Linked DNA regions of Glaciimonas sp. CA11.2. The protein of the gene in region 1 binds, or shares a complex with, the protein of each later gene. Links are inferred from orthologs where the notes say so. Each region holds a gene or a part of one and is shown on either strand. Other genes may lie near its edges.

Region 1 (10,515 bases):
CCCCAGCGCATGGGCGGTAAAAGAATCGATACAAATTTTGCAGAAAGTTTTTCTGCTCCGAACCTGCGAAGACTCGGTATTTGCCAATCGAACACGGCCTTGTTTGCTGCATCAGATCCAGCGTTGCAGTGCTCCATGTGTCGATCTGATCACGCGTGAGGATTATGCCGTTGATGTCGACAATGCCGCCAAATTTTTACGAGGTCGTCAAACCGAAGTGATGGCGACACTAGATCAAAAAATGCACGCGTTTGCGGCTGAATTAAAATTTGAACAAGCGGTTGTAGTACGCAATCAGATTAGTGCTTTATCTAAAGTATTACACCAGCAGAGTATGGAAATCGTTGGTGATAGCGACATCGATATTATTGCCGCAATTGTGCAAGGCGGTCGCGTCTGCGTCAATCTGGCGATGGTGCGCGGCGGTCGCCATCTTGGGGATCGGGCATATTTCCCCACGCATGTCGAGAGCGCATTGATTGGCGCTGATGAAGCAATTGATGTTTCCGTCATGAAGGCTTTTCTGGCACAACATTATATTGATACTTTTATTCCAGGCACATTGATCCTGAATCTCGATATCGACGAACCGGCATTAATGCTGGCATTGATGGCGCAATGTGGACATCGTATTAATCTGGTGTTCCAACCGCAAGGCCAACGTCGTCAATGGTTGGACATGGCACAAAAGGGTGCAGAAATTTCGTTGACCCGTCTGTTGTCGGAGCAGGGTTCACAGCAGGCCCGAACACGCGCATTGGTCGATGTCCTGACTATCGATATTCCAGATGTGGATGCTTTTCGCGTGGAGTGTTTCGATATTAGTCATACCTCTGGCGAAGCAACGCAGGCATCGTGTGTTGTGTTCCATCATCACGCGATGCAAAATGGCGAATATCGGCGTTATAACATTAAGGACATTACCCCGGGCGATGATTATGCCGCGATGCGCCAGGTATTGATGCGACGTTACGAGAAAGTTGCCAATGGCGGCGGTACGATGCCCGATATCGTGTTGGTTGATGGTGGCAAAGGTCAGGTCGAAATGGCGCGGCAAGTGCTGACCGAACTTGGGTTGGATATTAGTCTGATCGTCGGCGTTGCTAAAGGCGAGGGCCGCAAAGTAGGTCTGGAGACGTTGATTTTTGCTGACGAACGTACGCCGCGCGAATTAGGTAAAGAATCTGCTGCGTTGATGTTAATCGCCCAGATTCGCGATGAGGCACATCGTTTTGCCATCACGGGCATGCGCGCTAGACGTGCTAAAGCACGTCAAACCTCTCGTTTGGAGGAGATAGAGGGCGTTGGTGCAAAGAGACGCCAAAAGCTGCTGGCACGCTTTGGAGGACTCAGAGCGGTGGCAGATGCCAGTGTTGATGATTTAGCTTCTGTGGAGGGTATTTCGCGGCAACTGGCTGAAGATATTTATCGTCAACTCCATTGACCTAAGTTGTTGCGTAAAATCGATTAAGGCGGTTTATCCGTGTTTTATTTCCCAACTGCAGCCATACTCCTAGATAATTAGTGCTGGTCACAGAGCATACCGAGCAATAAGCCAGAAGATTGTCGGATCGGCTCTGCGCTCCTGCGAGGAATTGGCTGCAAAATGAACTAAACGATCCGTGTTTTACCAATCTCTTGACCAATAGCGCGTTATTGGCAGGAAAGTTGGCTAAAATTTGGTCTTGCTCAGCGCATTTTGCGTTTCAATATCGTGGGACGCAGAGTTAAGCCCTTAGTCTCATGGCGATAACATTAAATATAATTTATGCCCTTTAATTTTCCTATTCTTCTGACCTGGCTACGCGTTGCGCTCATTCCGCTGGTAGTTGGTGTGTTCTATCTCCCTGATTTTGGGTTTTCTGCTACGGATATCGGGCTAGGATCGGCCATTGTGTTTATCGTGGCAGCCTTGACGGATTGGTTCGATGGTTTTCTCGCTCGTCGCTGGAATCAAACTTCGGCATTTGGCGCATTTCTAGATCCGGTCGCCGATAAATTAATGGTCGTCGGCGCGTTGTTAGTGTTAGTTAATTTGGATCGGGTAAGTCCGATCATTGCGTTTATCATCATCGGACGAGAAATCACCATCAGCGCGTTGCGCGAATGGATGGCACAAATTGGTGCGTCTAAATCGGTAGCGGTTAGTTCACTAGGGAAAATTAAGACAGCCGCCCAAATGACTGCGATTCCAGTTCTGCTGTATTCCGGCAAATTATTCGGCGTTGATATCCGGCTTCTTGGGCATGGATTGATGTTGATCGCAACCGTACTGACGGTTTGGTCAATGTTCTATTACCTGCGTAAGGCTTGGCCGCTGATTAAAGAAAAAGCGCAGTAAAAACCATGCGTCGAATTTTTATTAAGTACCTTTTGTAAAATGCTTGACATCATTTTTAGACCATCTATAATGGCGTCTCTCCAGTAGATGTTGCAGAGCAGCGTAGCGGATACAAAAGAAAATGCGGGAGTAGCTCAGTTGGTAGAGCGATACCTTGCCAAGGTATAGGTCGAGAGTTCGAGCCTCTTCTCCCGCTCCAAATTCAAAAAAGGAAGCTCAAAAAGCTTCCTTTTTTAATGTCCGAGCTAGCATCTATCAGCCATGTTGATAGATGTAAATGGACCTAATGCAGTTTTAAACCAGCATTAGAATGTGCGTCTGTTCCGATAGTTTAGGAATGGTAGTGCTAGCAGGAAAGTTGGCAAATTTTCCGATACTGTTGTTACTTGTTGACTTCAAGGAATGGCGGGGTAGCAAAGTGGTTATGCAGCGGCCTGCAAAGCCGTCTACGCCGGTTCGATCCCGACCCCCGCCTCCAAGTATAAGTCAATGAAATCAAGAGCTTAGCCCACATCATAGTGGGCTATTTTTTTGTCTGAAGTGTCAAAATCCGCTCCAGTATAAGTATCGTCAGGCTCTATTTGGCGAAAACCATTACTTCACATATCAATGCTCAGATTACGGCATTACCCGCTTCCGGATTTGTTTCTGAACATCCGCGTTGATCTCACTGCTCAAAGTCCCATAAACACGTCCTGCCGCAGCGTCGCAACGACTGTCAATAAATGCGTCGGCAATTGTTGGCGGGGCATGTTGCGCCATCAATGCGGCCTGGACCGTTAATATGAGGGTTTGAACCAATCGGCGAGCGTTGCGTTCTTGCTGATCCGGCGGTGTTGAAAGTAAGTTTTTTAGACTGCTCAACATCACGCCGATAGAAGCATGGCCGCTGGTGACACTGTGCAGATGTTCAAGTAACAGGGTAAATCCTTCTGGTTCGCGCCCGATTGCCCGCAATACATCTAGGCACATGACGTTGCCTGAGCCTTCCCAGATTGAGTTGACCGGTGCTTCTCTGTAAAAACGTGCCATCGGGCCAGTTTCGACGTATCCATTGCCGCCCCAGATTTCCATACATTCTCCTGAGAATTCTAAGGCCCGCTTGCATATCCAGAATTTTGCGGCGGGCGTGACAATGCGTTTCCATGCGCGCTGTAAGGGATCGTTGGGTGCCTCAAATGCACTGGCAAGTTGTAGCATTAATAGTGTTGCGGCTTCGCTTTCCAGCGCCAGATCAGTGAGGACGTTTTGCATCAATGCCTGTTCGGCCAAGGGGGCACCGAAAGCGCTACGATGACGCGCATGATGTAATGCTTGCACAAGCGCTTGGCGCATGAGACCGGCGCTGCCGATGACGCAATCGAGGCGTGTGTGATTTGCCATTTCGATGATGGTAGCGATACCGCGCCCTTCGTCACCCACCATAATGCCAAAGGCATCTTCAAATTCGACTTCGCTGCTAGCGTTTGAACGGTTGCCGAGTTTGTCCTTGAGTCGTTGAATAAATACGGTATTTTTGTTGCCATCGGGCCGCCAGCGCGGCACAAAAAAGCAGCTCAATCCTAATTCTGTACGTGCTAATACCATGTGTGCGTCGCACATCGGTGCAGAAAAAAACCATTTATGGCCTGTCAACAGGTAGTCTGCACCACGACCGCCACCTCCGGGTAGTGGAATAGCCAGTGTGGTGTTTGATCGCACATCGGAACCACCTTGTTTTTCAGTCATGCCCATACCAATTAGCATGGACGTTTTTTGTCCTAGCGGCAGATCGCGACCGTCGTGTTCGCACGCATATAATTTGGCTTGCAAGGCAGCGAACAGGGCTGGTTCCTTTTGCAAGACAGGAATCGAGGCAAACGTCATGGTAGTTGGACACAATGATCCTGCCTCCACCTGCGCATGGAGAAAGTAGCCAGCTGCCCGTGCAACATGGCTTCCGGGGCGGGGCGCACTCCAAGGCAAGGCGTGTAAGTTTTCGCGACGTAACATTCCTAATAGCGCATGCCAGGCTGGGTGAAATTCGACTGCATCGATACGGTTACCTAAACTGTCAAAGCACTGCAATTCTGGCGCATGACGATTTGCTGCATCTGCCAACGCCCAGATTTCTTCGCGACCCAATTCTGCACCGTAACGGGCTAGCTCTGCGGCGTGCCAGCCAGCTTGCAGGCGTTGCACGCCCGCCGTCAATATGGCGTCGTCGTTATACAAATTGTTATCGGTCAGTGGTTTGACCTGATTAGTGACTTGGTGCGTGGGCGATTGCATGGCATCTCCTGGCGGGCTTGATCTGACGTTGCATGTTTGAACGCATGGCAAGGTTAGCGTAGTCTGAATTTGTTATATGTGCCAGCGCAAAAGCGAGCCAACTCGGGGCAGATTTGTCGGCATTTCTTAAAATCCTTGCGAGCGCTTCCTCTAAGGTAAAATGAGTGCTGAATTTAACAGCCAGCAATGCGCGCCCGCCACTCTATGTCATACCAAGTCCTAGCTCGTAAATATCGCCCAAGAAGTTTCGACACCCTGGTTGGTCAGGAGCACGTTGTGCGGGCATTGACGCATGCGCTGGAGCAACAGCGCCTACATCATGCTTATTTGTTCACTGGTACAAGGGGCGTTGGTAAAACGACGCTGTCGCGCATACTCGCCAAGGCCTTAAATTGTCAGGGTATTGATGGCAACGGTGGAATTACCGCTCAGCCGTGCGGTGTGTGTGATGCCTGCGTGGCGATTGATGCGGGGCGATTTGTTGATTATATTGAAATGGATGCAGCATCCAATCGCGGTGTGGATGAAATGGCGCAATTGCTGGAGCAGGCGGTCTACGCGCCGTCAAACGCCCGTTTCAAGGTCTACATGATCGATGAAGTCCACATGCTGACCAACCACGCATTCAACTCCATGTTGAAAACGCTGGAAGAACCGCCCGATCATGTCAAGTTTATCCTTGCTACTACCGATCCCCAAAAAATCCCGGTAACGGTCCTGTCGCGATGCCTGCAATTCAATCTGAAGCAGATGCCGCCGGGTCATATCATTAGCCATCTGGACGATATTCTGGGGCAGGAACAAATTGAATTCGAAACACCGGCTTTGCGCCTTCTGGCACAAGGCGCACACGGATCAATGCGCGATGCCTTATCGTTAACCGATCAGGCGATCGCCTACGCAGCTGGCAAAGTAACGCTTGAGGCGGTGCAGGGAATGTTGGGCGCGCTGGATCAGACCTATTTGATTCGGGTGCTAGATGCTTTGGCCCTAAACGATGGTGCCGGTTTGTTGGCTGTTGCTGATGAAATGGCAATTCGCAGTTTGTCGTATAGTGCCGCGTTGCAAGATCTCGGTACTTTGTTGCATCGCGTCGCGTTGGCGCAAAGCGTCCCTGCAGCGTTAGCAGAAGATTTGCCTGAGCGCGAAGATGTCATGCGTCTGGCTGCGGCGTTTGATGTCGAAGAAATCCAATTGTTTTATCAGATCGTTGTGCATGGTCGTAATGAACTTGGCTTAGCACCGGATGAGTACGCAGGGTTTTCAATGACCTTACTGCGGATGTTGGCTTTTCGGCCACAATCGGGAGATGGAACCGGAATAGTGGCAGCACAGCAACGATCGGTTGCGCCATCGCGCCCGTCTGTATCAACTTTCACTCCCGCTTCATCAGCAGTGGTTGCAGTTAAAGCCCCAATAACCGCCGCTCCGACGCCGTCAATTCCCGCTGCACGATTAAGTAGTGCGCCGCAGGCCGCTACCACCAGCGCTCCTGTAGGACGTGTCGATGGTAACCTCAGTCCGGCGATGGCAGCATTGGCAGCAGCGCGAGGTGGCCTCGCCAGCAAACGCCCGGGCGCCTCTCCCGCCGCGCCTGCAACTGCTTCGGTTACCGCGGCAATCAGTAATTCTGCGATACCGGTCAGATCTCAGCCGACGGCGATCCCGGAGATCAAAGTACCGGCAAGTCAACCACCGAAAGTAACCTCTACTGTATCGTCGCCACCACCTTGGGAAGAGGATATTCCGCTGCCGATGGACTTGTCGGATAACGATTCATCCGGATCGAGCTATGACGCGCGCGCAGAGCCACGTACCGCTTCCGCCATGCACACATCAGGTCGTTCAGAAGCGCGTCCTGTAACAAGTACTCCGTCTGTGCCAACACCGGCAAACAAGCCAACCGCAACGTTGAGTATGGATGCGCTGTCAATGCAATCGTCATCGTCAAATCCGCTGCCACAGAAAGCCGCTGCTGACCCGTTCGTTTATCATCCAGATCCATCATTGAACTGGGATGGCGACTGGCCAACCTTGGCGGCACTATTGCCGGTACGTGGTGTTGCACATCAACTAGCGCAGCAAAGTGAGTTGCTGCGTTTGGACAGTACCGGAGCAGCCATTCAAATTTACCTGCGCATTCCCCTCGAGACGTTACGCTTACCCGCTAATGTTGATAAACTAACTGCGGCGTTAACCGAGCGTTTTGGTCGCACGGTGCGGGTCGAGACAGAAATTGGTAACGTGCGTCACACCGCGAATGTGAAGGCGCAAGGCGAGCAGGCGGAACGGCAGCGTTTAGCTGAAGAGACCGCAAAAAATGATCCATTTATTCAAAGCATGATTCGTGAGTTCGGTGCAGCGATTGTTCCTGGATCGGTCAAACCGTTAGCCTGAAGCTAAGCCTGAACTTGAGCAGTATCGTCACGGACGGTAGGTCACGGACGGTAGGTCACGGCAATGTAAAATTGACATGGGTGACGAAAAAACAAGCCAATTTAAAATTGGGCTAACTGCTTCGACGGAGGAATTGTTATAAACGCCGTCGAAGAGCAGTTAAACAGTTGGTATCGCCCAACCGTAATGGGCTGGATAGATTGCTAAATAGCAATAAAAATTATCGCCATCAATGTGCGATTTTGTGTCATTCCCAACACTGAATTAACTTAAAGGAGCAACATTATGATGAAGGGCCAACTCGCAGGCTTGATGAAGCAAGCGCAAGCAATGCAAGATAATATGAAAAAAGCGCAGGATCAATTGGGCTTGATCGACGTCGAAGGTGAATCTGGCGGCGGTCTCGTCAAAGTAGTCATGTCTTGCAAAAATGCTGTCAAGCGCGTGACGATCGATCCGTCCCTGCTGGCTGATGACAAGGACATGCTAGAAGATCTGGTCGCTGCTGCTTTCAATGACGCCGTACGCAAGGCAGAAGAAACCTCGGCAGAAAAAATGTCCGGGCTTACTGCTGGTATGCCACCAGGCTTCAAAATGCCGTTTTAAGTACCGCATCCTATGATTCTTAACGCTGCAACGCTGGATATTATTCCCGGTCAGGAAGCCGCATTTGAAGCGGCTTTCGCGGAGGCGAAAAAACTGATTATGTCCACGCCGGGTTATATTTCGCATGCGTTGCAGCGTTGCGTGGAACTCCCGAATCGTTATATTTTACTGGTGCACTGGCAGACGCTAGAACACCACACGATCGGCTTCATGCAATCGTTTCAGTATCAAGAGTGGCGCACGCTAATGCAGCATTTCTATAAGCCGCCACCGATTCTTCACTATGCACCGGTGGGTCGCAAGATCTATCGTGGTTTTTAAGGTCTGATGTGAAAACCCCTTCCAGTCTGGCCTTTTTGACAGAAGCTTTACGCCACTTGCCCGGCGTCGGCCCGAAGTCGGCGCAACGTATGGCTTATCATCTGTTGCAGCATGATCGTGATGGCGCAGCGTTGCTTGGTCGCGCATTGATGCAAGCGGTCGAAAAAGTACAGCATTGTTCAATGTGCAATACTTTCACCGAGCATGATCTGTGTGAGGTATGTTTGGATCCTGAGCGTGACACGTCATTACTCTGTGTAGTGGAAACACCCACCGATCAGTTGATGATCGAGCAGACGTTGACGTTTAAAGGCCTATATTTTGTGTTGATGGGACGGTTGTCGCCGCTTGATGGTATTGGCCCGAAGGATCTTCAACTTGAAAAATTAATCGTCCGCGCCACCAATGGGGTCGTAGCCGAAGTAGTGTTAGCGACCAATTTCACCAACGAAGGCGAAGCCACCGCCCATTACATTAGCGAAACCATGAAAGCACGCGGCCTGAAGGTTAGCCGCCTGGCTCGTGGGGTTCCGGTTGGTGGCGAGTTGGAATACGTGGATGCCGGTACTATTGCGCGTGCCATGTTGGACCGTCGCGCCACTTAACGATAATCATTCGTCGTCGTCGACATGCTTTTTCGTCACGTGCAGCCTTAGAGATCTAAACATTGTCGATTTAACTGGTAGTTGATTAATACACAGCATAAGGGGCGATGGTATTCATTTTATGTCGCCGAATAACGATAAAAAAAACTCACCATGTGTCTTTTCAGCTTGTAACGCGAGATAACGCGATGCCTGCGGTATTATGTGGTCACAATCCTACTAGGATTTAAAAAAACAAAGTTCATCGCTTCCCATAGCGGAATAAATAATATCGTTACAACGTAACCATTGATGTTGAGGAGACAAAATGAAGTTTAACTGGAAGCAGTTTGGTGTCGCACTTTGCCTGTTTTTGGCAGGATATTTTACATTTAACAGCAAATTATTTGCGCAAACACTAGAAAAGCCGAAAGTATCGATTGCTGTCGGCGGCAAGAACTTGTTTTATTACCTTCCTTTGACGGTCGCTGACCAACTAGGGTATTTCAAAGATGAAGGTTTGCAGGTTGAAATCTCTGATTTCGCCGGTGGTGCGAAAGCGTTGCAGGCACTGATTGGTGGCAGCGCGGATGTCGTATCCGGCGCATTCGAGCACACCATTAGTATGCAAGCAAAAAATCAGATGATTACGGCGTTCGTGCTGCAAGGCCGTGCGCCACAGATCGTGATGGCGGTTTCCAATAAGACCATGCCGAATTACAAATCGATTGCTGATTTAAAAGGTAAGAAAATCGGCGTGACTGCACCCGGTTCTTCTACCAGTATGATGAGCAATTTCGTACTCGCAAAAGGTGGTTTAAAGCCTACTGACGTTTCGTATATCGGCGTCGGTGCATCGGCCGGTGCATTGTCTGCATTACGTTCAGGACAGATTGATGCCATTGCTAATCTGGACCCTTTGATTACGATGCTGCAGCAAAAAAATGAGATTCGCATCATATCTGATACACGCACAATAAAAGAGACTGAAGCTGTTTTCGGCGGACCGATGCCAGCGGCGACTTTGTACGCCTCCGCTGACTTTATCAAGAAATATCCCAACACGACGCAAGCTTTAACCAACGCGATGGTGCGCGCTTTACGGTGGTTGCAAAAAGCGGCGCCAGAAGATATCGTCAAGGCCGTCCCTGAAAATTATTTACTAGGCGATCGTGCACTCTATATTGAAGCGTTCACCAAGGTTCGTGAAGCGATCTCACCGGATGGAAAGTTCCCGGACGCAGGCGCCGCTACTGCATTGCGCACGCTAGAATCGTTCGATCCGACGTTGGCCGATAAAAAAATTGACCTGTCTAAAACGTACACCAATGCATTCGTGACAAAGGCCGATCTTAAGTTTAAGTAAGCCGATAGTAAGCTGATATAAAATGCTGAGATCAATCAAGTATTAATCTCGGTAAATAAATCGCCCTGCACCAGAAAAAGGAGAGCAGGGCGATTTGGTTTTTAGTTAATTGCCGACATCCTGCGGTTAGATGAATGCGGCAGCAGCATCGCCATGTTGTGTCACTATATAAGTGCGTTGAACGATGATTTTTATAGGTCAGATTTATCGTTGATTTTTATCGATAAAACTTATCTGATGCGTTTTATTTTCCATCGCAATTTTTTCGGCTTGCGCCATCATTCTTATGACTCCAGTTTCACCGACGCCAGCATTATTTCTCGACAATATCAGCTGTACTTTCATTTCAAAAGATGATCGTTCACAGCGCTATACCGCCGTCGCAGACACCACCCTTACCATCGCGCCAGGGGAATTTGTTTCGGTAGTGGGACCGACCGGTTGCGGCAAGTCGACCTTGCTCAATGTTGGTGCGGGTTTGTTGCAACCCTCTACCGGCAGCGTCAAAGTGTTCGGTGAAGAGTTGACGGGTATAAATAAACGTGCCGGTTATATGTTCCAGTCGGAAGCATTAATGCCATGGCGCAGCGCCTTGCAAAACGTGATCGCCGGTTTGCAATATCGAGGGA
Region 2 (10,578 bases), 1.4 Mb from region 1 along the record:
AGGCTGACCCGCCAGCACGATATTCAACCCATCGCGCAGCAATGCGCCTTGGGCGGCCTGACTGAAGACATTATCAAGCGTGCTACGGATATTTTCTAACTGGCCGCGTGCATTGGATTTTTCGAGGAAATCGATTTCTTCTTCAGGAAAATCGAGCGTCGCTTCGACCAACATTCGCAGGTTGATAACCTGCTCCACCAGACTATGAATGACTTTGGAAAAAGCACCAGAGAGCGATTCGGATGCCGATTTGGCCGCCGCTTCTGTGGATGCTTCGATCAGGTCGGCAACAGCTTCTGCCTGCGCTAAATCAAGCTTATCGTTCAGAAAGGCGCGTTGTGTAAATTCGCCCGGTTCCGCCATGCGCAGATCAATTTCCTGGCCCGCTTCGAGGCAACGCGCCAGCAACATCTGCATCACGACCGGTCCGCCGTGACCTTGCAATTCCAGCACGTCTTCGCCGGTATAAGAGTGTGGCGCTTTAAAATAGATCGCCAGCCCTTGATCAATAATACCGCCTTCGGCATTTTTGAATGGTAGATAGGTGGCGTGACGTGGCATCAATTGGGCTTCGTCCACGCCGCAGACGGCTTGTATGATTGTGCCCAATTGTTTGCCGGAGATGCGGACGACGCCGATACCACCGCGGCCAGGGGCGGTAGCAATTGCAGCGATAGGAGAGGAATTTAGTGACATTGATGGATTGTACGTTTGATACTTGGCCGATAGTGGTTCGCAGAAACAAAAAAGCCCGTGAATCAATATTCACGGGCTTTTTTACGACAGTGTGTCGCTAACAATCATGCTCAGCGTACCGCTGCTTTGGTTTAGCTCTTGCTTTCCATGTTTTTGGTAATCACCCATTGCTGCGCAATTGACAGCACATTGTTGGTGATCCAGTAGAGCACCAGACCCGATGGGAAGAAGAAGAACATAACCGAGAAAATCAGCGGCATGAACATCATCACTTTAGCTTGCATTGGATCAGGCGGTTTCGGATTCAGCTTGGTTTGGATGAACATGGAAATGGCCATCACAACCGGCAAAATGTAGAAAGGATCTGGTGCAGCCAAATCATGAATCCAGCCGAGCCACGGCGCATTTCGCATTTCCACACTGGCGAGCAATACCCAATATAGAGAAATGAATACCGGAATCTGAATCACGATCGGGAGACAGCCGCCGAGTGGATTGATCTTCTCGGTTTTATACAACTGCATCATTTCCTGATTCATTTTTTGCGGCTCGCCTTTATGACGTTCGCGGATGGCCGTCATTTTCGGCGTGACTTTTTTCATTTTTGCCATACTGCGATAACTTGCCGCCGACAGCGGGAAGAACAATAGCTTGATCATGATTGTCAACGCGATAATGGTCCAACCCCAATTGCCCAGGACTTTATGGATCTTCGTCATCAACCAGAAAATCGGTTTAGCGATGATCGTCAGCCAGCCATAGTCTTTCACCAGTTCCAGGCCTGGGGCAGTGGCCTCAAGCACAGCCGATTCTTCAGGTCCGGAGAACAAGCGTGAATCCATGGTGACGCTGGCACCCGGTGCAATCGTGCCGAGTGGCAGAACGTTACCAATTGCATACAGATTCGTAGCAACTTTTTTGGTGAAAATTTCGCGTGGTGCGTTTTCTGGTGGAATAAATGCTGAAACAAAATAGTGCTGCATGATAGCGAACCAGCCGTCGTTAGACTTGGTTGCATGCTCTGCTTTCTTCTCCTCTATCTTTTCGAAAGCAAATTTCTGAAACTTGTTCGCTTCGGTATAGACTGCCGCACCAGTGAAGGTGTTGACGAAGCGTTGCTCGCCCTCGGGCTTGTTACCGTCACGTACCAATTGCAGATACAACGAAGGCGTGATTGCTGCAGTGCTTTCGTTGGTGATCGTGTGTTTCACATCAATCGCATAATCGCCGCGTTTAAATGTAAAGGTTTTTGTCAGCTTGACGCCACCCTGCGTGGACTCCAGCACCAGTTGAACCTGGTTACCATTATCCAACGACCGGGCACCGGGCAAAGCAACAAAAGTTGATTTGTGGTTGGGGAAGTTGCCACCGATTAAACCAGTGTCGGCCAGGTAAGTGCGCGTAGGGCTTGAATCGAACAACACTAGATTCTTGGTAGGATCAACCGTGTCGCGTTGTTTGAGCAACTCGAGGCGCTTTAATTGACCACCAATTGTGTCGATTTCGGCTTTGACAACATCGGTAGTGATGGTGATCGTTTCGCCTTTTGAAGCGGCTGCCGTATCAGGCACAGCGCTAGCTGGTGAAGCGGTTCCGGCAACACCGGCAGTTTGTGGCACGTCATTGCCAGCCGCGCCAGGAGTCGTTGCACCAGCAACCGGTGTGGAGCCGGCAGCACCGGCAGCGCCCGCAGCAGGTGCTGTCGGATTCGCGTTCGGAAAAAACATTGACGCGTTGCCATTATGACGTTGCCAGTTATCCCAAAGGAACAGCAGCGACAGGGAAAATACAACCCACAGGACGGTACGTTTGATATCCATAAGAGTAGTTCTCTAAGATTCAGGAATGGCTGCATCCGCATGGTCGTTCAGCGGAAGTTGCAGAGGGTTTGGCAGAGGATGCACAGGATGCGGCGGACGCAGACGGAGAGGATGGTACCGGATCGATTCCACCAGCGTGCCATGGATGACATTTTCCCAGCCGACAGGCGGCCAGAATGCTGCCCTTTAAGGCACCATGTGTACGAATTGCTTCGGCAGCGTAATCGGAACAGCTTGGATAAAAACGACAGTTCTGGCCCAAAAATGGGCTTATTCCCAATTTGTAACATCGCAACAGGAACAGTAAAGTCGCTTTCATGATTGCTTTCCGCATCTCTTTCGGCATCTTATTTTGTAGCACTTTTGAATCTTAAGATGCGCATCGCGTGCCCATCGTCTGTCGTCCGTCGCCTATTTATTAAGCGGCGGTGACAATACATTGTGAGGCGAATAATTTGACTAATTCGCTCCGCAACTCCCGCTTCAGATTTGCAGTCGTGGCAGGACCTGCTTTGGTGTTTACCGGTTTGGATAAACGCACAATACAGTCGATGGGCGGCAAAGATGTCAGGCGAAACAACTCACGCGTAACCCGTTTAACGGTGTTACGCGTAACAGCTCTCGGTGCCAGTCGTTTTGCGGCAACTACGCCTAATCGCGCCTTAGCATCAGGCAAGGGATTGACGCGTGTGTACAAAACAAAATGGGCAGTCCTATAGACTGGGCGCAAACGAAAAACGGATGAAAATTCATCCGTTTTAACGATGCGTCGGTCACGGGGAAAGCTCAGTATAGAACTCGATGAAGAGTTCTCTGAACGGTCGCCTGTCACGCAAGCTGCGCCGAGAATACGGCTTAAGCTGCTAGACGTTTGCGGCCTTTGGCGCGACGTGCATTCAGCACAGCGCGGCCGCCACGGGTTGCCATACGTGCGCGGAAGCCGTGGGTACGTTTACGACGTACGACGGAAGGTTGGTAAGTACGTTTCATTATGGTCTCGCTAATCAGCAGAAATAAATCGGAAATCGGATCTTTACACTTTGCGCGTTGCCAGCCGTTCGAGCTGGTCCGAACCGAATTACTGTTTTAACGCAGTGTCGGAGCAGTCAATTCGAGCAGTTAAGTTTGCAATCTCGCAATTCAACGTGCGGTGAACCTTGGATTAGAACGCATTTTCTGCTTGTTTGTCAATCACTTAGCGTATTTTTGATGCGCAACGCGTTGACCCGACAACGCAGAAAGTAAACGCCGTGCCTGTGGATAACTTTCCTCAGCAAGGGTAGAATAGAAGCTTATTGTGGCATGCGCTCTCTCTATTGGCGATATTTCAGAACCCTATAATGGGCTGAATCTGACTTAATCACTCGCTTATTTACTGCGCGCTTAGTAAAAGCAGCCGTCGATAGAGCAAAAAGAGCCACACAGGAACCGACATTTACCAACGTAAATATTGGTTCGTATAGAACAGAAGTCCCGATCATGGTTGTGGCTAGGATCCAAAGCAGGTATTAAAAGGTCCGGCCTGGAGCGCAATGATCTTCCTTCCACATTCTTTCACTTAGACGATTCATGGAAAATTTCTGGCAAAGTTGCTCCGCTCAGTTGGAGCAGGAGTTGACGCCTCAACAATTTAGTGCGTGGATAAAACCGTTATCCCCGATTGATTATGAGGATGGCAAGCTACGTATCGCAGCGCCAAATCGATTTAAGCTTGATTGGGTCAAAACACAATTCGCCAGTCGCATCACGACGTTGGCGGCAGAATTTTGGGAGGCGCCTATTGATGTTCAGTTCATGCTGGACCCGCGCACCAATGTTGCCCGCAAACCAAGTGTTTCGACGATGCCGGTAGCGCTGGACGGTGCGCATCCGAATTCGTCGCCGACATTTGGACATGGTGGCAGCAGCAACCACTTTGATCGTATGCCTGAAGCGCAGGCAGAATCGAGCGCCGTCATAGCGCGTCGCGACCAATCGCGGATTAACACGGAGTTAAGTTTCGATAGTTTCGTAACCGGCAAAGCCAATCAGCTGGCCCGTGCCGCAGCGATCCAGGTGGCGAATAATCCGGGTGTTTCCTATAATCCATTGTTTTTATATGGTGGTGTCGGTCTTGGTAAAACGCATCTGATTCATGCGATCGGCAACCAGCTTCTAGCGGATAATCCCTCGTCCAAGATTCGCTACATCCACGCTGAGCAATACGTTCGCGACGTAGTGACCGCTTACCAACGTAAGGGTTTTGACGACTTCAAGCGTTACTATCATTCTCTCGATTTGTTGTTGATTGATGATATTCAATTCTTCGGCGGCAAGAGTCGCACGCAGGAAGAATTCTTTTACGCCTTCGAAGCATTGATTGCAGCAAAGAAACAAATCATTATCACCAGTGATACCTACCCAAAAGAAATCACAGGCATGGATGATCGCTTGATTTCGCGCTTTGACTCCGGTTTGACGGTAGCCATTGAGCCACCGGAATTAGAAATGCGTGTCGCTATCTTGCTTAAGAAGGCGGCATCTGAAGGCGTTACCTTCTCGGATGACGTTGCTTTTTTTGTTGCAAAACATCTGCGCTCAAACGTCCGTGAACTAGAGGGAGCGCTGCGCAAGATTTTGGCGTACTCACGTTTTCATGGCAAAGACATCACCATTGACATCGTCAAAGACGCGTTGAAAGACTTGCTTTCCGTACAAAATCGCCAAATTTCTGTCGAAAATATTCAAAAGACGGTCGCGGATTTCTTTAACATCAAGGTCGCCGACATGTATTCCAAAAAGCGCCCTGCGAACATTGCGCGGCCACGTCAGATTGCAATGTATCTGGCAAAAGAGCTTACGCAAAAAAGTTTGCCAGAAATTGGCGAACTTTTCGGTGGCCGGGATCACACCACTGTATTGCACGCCGTACGCAAAATCGCCGGCGACCGGACCAAAAATCCCGAATGCAACCACGAACTGCACGTTTTAGAGCAAACCTTAAAAGGTTAGGGCTACGAATAATGATGCAGTTGGCGAGTTATCCACATTTGTGCCTTTCAGCCTGTGGATAACCTGGAGATTAGTGATGGTAGAGTCCGCGCAAGTGTGGTTTTTTTACAGTGCGAAATACTGCTCCAATCTCATTGAAAAAATGCAAAAGTGCGATTTTAAATCGATAAGTGTGGGTGAATTTCCTGTCGGAAACGTAAAATAGCACCATAAACCGGATGATAATGTACAAGTCTCCGATACTTTTCTTATTGATGTCATTCATAAGTAGTCGAAGTAAGTTACATTGTTAGGTTGGTTCAAGGCCACTCAGAATGGTTAAAATGAAGCGATATTTGTTGAATTTTAGATAATAAGGATATAGCTATGCAATTGGTCAAAACTAACCGAGATACTCTTCTCCGGCCACTGCAGATCGTGAGTGGTATTGTCGAGCGTCGGCACACATTGCCGATTCTGGCCAATATCCTCATTCGCAAGGACGGCGAAAAAGTCTCTTTTCTGTCTACTGACATTGAAGTGCAAATTACGACCAATGCAAATGTTGGCACTGGCTCAGAAGTTGTCGCAACGACTGTTGCTGCACGTAAACTTCTCGATATTCTGCGCGCATTGCCGGAGTCCGGTGAAGTCTCGCTGACACTGAGCAATAAGCGGATGACAGTGCAATCCGGCAAGTCCCGATTTGCATTGCAAACGTTGGCAGCTGAAGAGTTTCCGACCGTCGCCCAAGCTGAGCATTACAACGCCACCGTCACGTTGCCGCAAAAGACCTTGAAGCATCTCTTCAACATGGTCCATTTTTCGATGGCGCAGCAAGATATTCGGTATTACCTCAACGGTTTACTATTGGTGCTGGATGGCAATAATGTCATCGCTGTCGCCACCGACGGTCACCGTCTGGCGTTTTGCCAGGTCGCGACAGAGCAAGAGTTTGCCCGTCAGGAAGTCATCATTCCACGCAAAACCATCATTGAGTTGCAACGCCTGCTGGACGAAACCGATGAGCCGGTTCAGTTGGAAATCGCCAACAATCAGGTCAAATTATCGTTCGCTGACATTGAGTTGATCTCGAAACTGGTTGAAGGTAAATTTCCTGACTACACCCGCGTGGTGCCAAAAGGTTATAAGAACGATTTCACCATCGGCCGCGATCGTCTGCTGCGCTCGTTGCAACGCGCTGCAATTATGACCAGCGACAAGTTCAAGGGCGTGCGTTGGGTTGTCACACCAGGCAGTCTCAAAATCAGCTCAACCAATGCCGATCAGGAAGAGGCGATTGAAGAGCTAGAAATCGACTACGGCGGAGACAGTGTGGACATTGGTTTCAATGTCACGTATTTGCTCGACGTATTGAACAATTTGAAGGGCGAGAACGTTAATATTGCCCTCGGTGACGCTAATTCATCCGCGCTGATCACTGTCCCGGAAAATGTTGATTTTAAGTATGTCGTGATGCCAATGCGGATTTAGTGTCTGCAAAGGATATTGTGGCGTCGTGCCACTTAGCATTATGTGAAATGATGCGATATCGCGTCATATCACAAGTCGCATCGCAAGTTATATCGGGTCGCAAAAAATCGTCAAAGTAATGCCATCGTGACGTTGGGGCTTCGGCCCCTTTGCCACATTTAAGAAATCTGCACGTTGCGGATTTCCGCTTGGATTCACGTTTTTGTAGCAGTCTATTCAGAAGGTAGCCATGTCATCAATCCCACAAGACAACACCAATCAGCCGGTACCAGATACGTACGGCGCGTCCTCAATTCAGATCCTCGAAGGTCTGGAAGCAGTACGAAAACGTCCGGGGATGTACATCGGCGACACTTCAGACGGCACCGGCTTGCATCATCTGGTATTTGAGGTATTAGATAACTCGATTGATGAATCGTTAGCCGGTCATTGCACCGAAATCAACGTCACGATTCACTCTGATAATTCGATTTCCGTCACCGACAATGGTCGTGGCGTACCAACCGGCATCAAGTTTGACGACAAGCACGAGCCTAAGCGCAGCGCCGCAGAGATCGTCATGACCGAGTTACACGCGGGTGGCAAATTCGATCAGAACTCTTACAAAGTTTCTGGCGGTTTACATGGCGTGGGTGTCTCTTGCGTCAACGGTTTATCGAAGCTATTGAAGCTCACGATTCGTCGCGATGGCAAAGTGCATTACATGGAGTTTGTCCGTGGCGTCCCACAAGATCGTGAAATCGAAACCATCAATGGCATGATCGTATCGCCGATCAAAGTCATTGGCGACACCGACAAACGTGGCACCGAAGTTCACTTTTGGGCCGACGAAGAAATTTTCACGCACGTTGAATTTCACTATGAAATTCTAGCCAAGCGTATCCGCGAATTATCGTTCTTGAATAATGGCGTACGCATCAAGTTAACCGACCAACGTTCCGGTAAGGAAGAACTCTTTGCCTTCGAAGGTGGTACGCGTGGTTTTGTGGAATACATCAATAAAAACAAGAGCGTATTACATCCAACGATTTTTCAGGCAACCGGCGAAAAAGAGGGCGTAACAGTCGATGTTTCCATGCAATGGAACGACGCCTACAACGAGCAAGTCTTATGCTTCACCAATAACATTCCGCAACGCGATGGCGGAACCCATTTGACCGGATTACGCGCAGCAATGACGCGCGTGCTCAACAAGTATATCGAAGAACACGATTTCGCCAAACGCGCCAAAGTTGAAACCAGCGGCGACGATATGCGCGAAGGCTTAACTTGCGTCTTATCGGTCAAGGTGCCAGAGCCAAAATTCAGCTCGCAAACCAAAGATAAACTGGTCTCCAGCGAAGTCCGTTTGCCTGTAGAAGAAATCGTCGCCAGAACACTCAACGACTATTTGCAAGAAAAACCAAACGACGCCAAAATTATTTGCGGCAAAATTGTCGAAGCCGCTCGCGCGCGTGATGCTGCGCGTAAAGCGCGTGAACTGACACGTCGTAAAGGCGTCATGGACGGACTCGGCTTGTCATCCAAACTGGCCGATTGCCAGGAAAAAGATCCAGCACTCTGCGAACTTTATATCGTCGAGGGTGACTCAGCGGGCGGATCAGCCAAGCAAGGCCGCGACCGTAAATTTCAAGCGATTCTGCCATTGCGCGGTAAAGTCCTGAACGTCGAAAAAGCACGCTTCGAAAAAATGCTTTCGTCTGAACAGATCACCACCCTGATCGCCACCTTAGGCACGAGTATCGGACCAGACGAATTCAACGCCGACAAACTGCGTTATCACCGCATCATTATCATGACCGATGCGGACGTCGATGGCGCCCACATCCGTACCTTGCTGCTGACATTGTTCTATCGGCAAATGCCACAACTGGTCGAGCGCGGTCACATCTACATCGCGCAACCGCCGTTGTACAAGGTCAAGCACGGCAAAGACGAACGTTATCTGAAAGATGACGTTGAAGAAGTCCAGTACATGATGCAAGTCGCCTTAAACGATGCATCGTTGATTCCAAGTACCGGCACCGATCCAATCAGCGGCCCAGCCCTGACAGAATTGGTCCGTCAATACAACACCGCCAACGCCATCATCACGCGCCTGACCCGCGCCATTGACGGTGCGGCCCTGACCGCCATCATGACCGGCGTCACGCTCCAACTCGACACCGTAGAAAATGCTGAAATTTCAGCGCAGGCGCTCACCAAAGAAATCGGCGATCCTGCGGTCACAGTCGTCGTCAGGTCCGACGAGCTAACAGAAAAACATCAGTTACGTATCCAGCGCATGTATCACGGCAATGTCAAAGCCAGCATCATCGATAGCGATTTTGTCGCCAGTTCGGACTACAAAGTTCTATGCAACGCCGCTGCCACATTCAAAGGCCTCATTGGCCCGGCCGCAATGGTCCGTCGCGGAACCGGCGAAAAAGTCAAAGAATTCGCCATCACCGACTTCCATCAAGCCATGGCATGGCTGCGCGACGAAGCCGAGCGCGGCGTCAGCAAGCAGCGCTATAAAGGGCTGGGCGAAATGAACCCAAGCCAACTATGGGAAACCACCATGGACCCAACCGTACGCCGCTTGCTAAAAGTCCAGATCGACGACGCGATTGCCGCCGATCAAATCTTTATGACGTTGATGGGCGATGACGTGGAACCACGTCGTGCGTTTATTGAGATGAATGCTTTGCAGGCTGGGAATATTGACGTTTGATGTTGTCGGGTGACACGGAAAGTGAAATTTGTGCCAAGTAAGTGAAATAGTAGTGACACAGATAGTGAGAAAATCGTAAAAAGTGGAAAAACCAACCCAACAGGTTGGTTTTTCCACTTTTGGAGTCTGATAGGTTCCCGTGATTCGAGTGAGTGACCGTTTGCGGTAGTTTGGCACCTTGGATTTGCCACAGAAGAGCGAAATTAAGCTCCGCCGAATGAGTTTGGCATACCATGATAGATGTGACGGTCAAGCCGCTTTTTTGCCTTGGGGGCCGCAGTCATCTCAGGAAATGTGCGCGGTACCAAATACGAATCCACCCGAACCAACATTGCGCTTATGGAACAGACTGAACCAATATCAGCGGAATAGCGCTACCACTGGCGTATCGCGCTCGAATTAAAACTTCGAAAATCTAATGGAGACGCGTTCCAGGATTTCTTCTCCAATGTAATGGCCCATTTGCGGATATAAACAGACGTATTGGCGCTGAAATCTCAGCAAAGACAGTTAAATGTGCGTTAGACGTTTTAACGGACGCTAGGCAAGTGACTCATCAGGGTGAGCGCCGCTGGCGCCGATATCAATCAAATATCGAAGGATCTAAAGGATATACGAGCGATTAATTTCCTTGCGCTAACTTTTCTATGCTGCTCTACCTCTTGCAATCTACTGATAACATGACACTTTTATAAAGGACATGGCCGTACTGTGTCCTTTATGATTCGATAGTTTGTCCAATAGAAAGAAGCTGATGGCCTACACAGACATCAACAGCGAGGACCGTCTGGTGCAAGCCACCTTTGCCGACCATCTGCAAAAAGTGCTCGGCTGGGATAGTGTTTGTGCGTGACCTGCGAACGGCGCTGACCAGGCTCAATCCAC

The links.
Region 2: the proteins of RGU75_RS01635 (region 1) and dnaN are in contact, whole or in part, in a cryo-EM structure (PDB 8GIZ), measured with the Escherichia coli proteins. The link is inferred for Glaciimonas sp. CA11.2 from one-to-one orthologs.

The regions. Positions count from the first base shown.
Region 1 is NZ_JAVIWL010000001.1:384,564-395,078, reverse strand. The notes cover bases 4,495-7,412. They hold RGU75_RS01635 (DNA polymerase III subunit gamma/tau), read left to right. Parts: upstream 4,495-4,816; coding sequence 4,817-7,009; downstream 7,010-7,412. Other genes in these bases: RGU75_RS01630 (YbaB/EbfC family nucleoid-associated protein), read left to right, coding at 7,295-7,412; RGU75_RS01640 (isovaleryl-CoA dehydrogenase), read right to left, coding at 4,495-4,612. In the rest of the region: excinuclease ABC subunit UvrC, read left to right, coding at 1-1,444; pgsA (CDP-diacylglycerol--glycerol-3-phosphate 3-phosphatidyltransferase), read left to right, coding at 1,769-2,341; more of RGU75_RS01640, read right to left, coding at 2,960-4,494; more of RGU75_RS01630, read left to right, coding at 7,413-7,615; RGU75_RS01625 (antibiotic biosynthesis monooxygenase family protein), read left to right, coding at 7,628-7,936; recombination mediator RecR, read left to right, coding at 7,945-8,541; RGU75_RS01615 (ABC transporter substrate-binding protein), read left to right, coding at 8,849-9,886; RGU75_RS01610 (ABC transporter ATP-binding protein), read left to right, coding at 10,173-10,515. UniProt on the Escherichia coli protein: Part of the beta sliding clamp loading complex, which hydrolyzes ATP to load the beta clamp onto primed DNA to form the DNA replication pre-initiation complex.
Region 2 is NZ_JAVIWL010000001.1:1,776,259-1,786,836, forward strand. What follows is about bases 4,946-7,926. They hold dnaN (DNA polymerase III subunit beta), read left to right. Parts: upstream 4,946-5,873; coding sequence 5,874-6,980; downstream 6,981-7,926. Other genes in these bases: dnaA (chromosomal replication initiator protein DnaA), read left to right, coding at 4,946-5,507; gyrB (DNA topoisomerase (ATP-hydrolyzing) subunit B), read left to right, coding at 7,210-7,926. In the rest of the region: tRNA uridine-5-carboxymethylaminomethyl(34) synthesis GTPase MnmE, read right to left, coding at 1-696; membrane protein insertase YidC, read right to left, coding at 828-2,516; membrane protein insertion efficiency factor YidD, read right to left, coding at 2,536-2,835; RGU75_RS07630 (ribonuclease P protein component), read right to left, coding at 2,935-3,348; rpmH (50S ribosomal protein L34), read right to left, coding at 3,372-3,506; more of dnaA, read left to right, coding at 4,086-4,945; more of gyrB, read left to right, coding at 7,927-9,693; RGU75_RS07655 (hypothetical protein), read left to right, coding at 10,539-10,578. UniProt on the Escherichia coli protein: Confers DNA tethering and processivity to DNA polymerases and other proteins. Acts as a clamp, forming a ring around DNA (a reaction catalyzed by the clamp-loading complex) which diffuses in an ATP-independent manner freely and bidirectionally along dsDNA.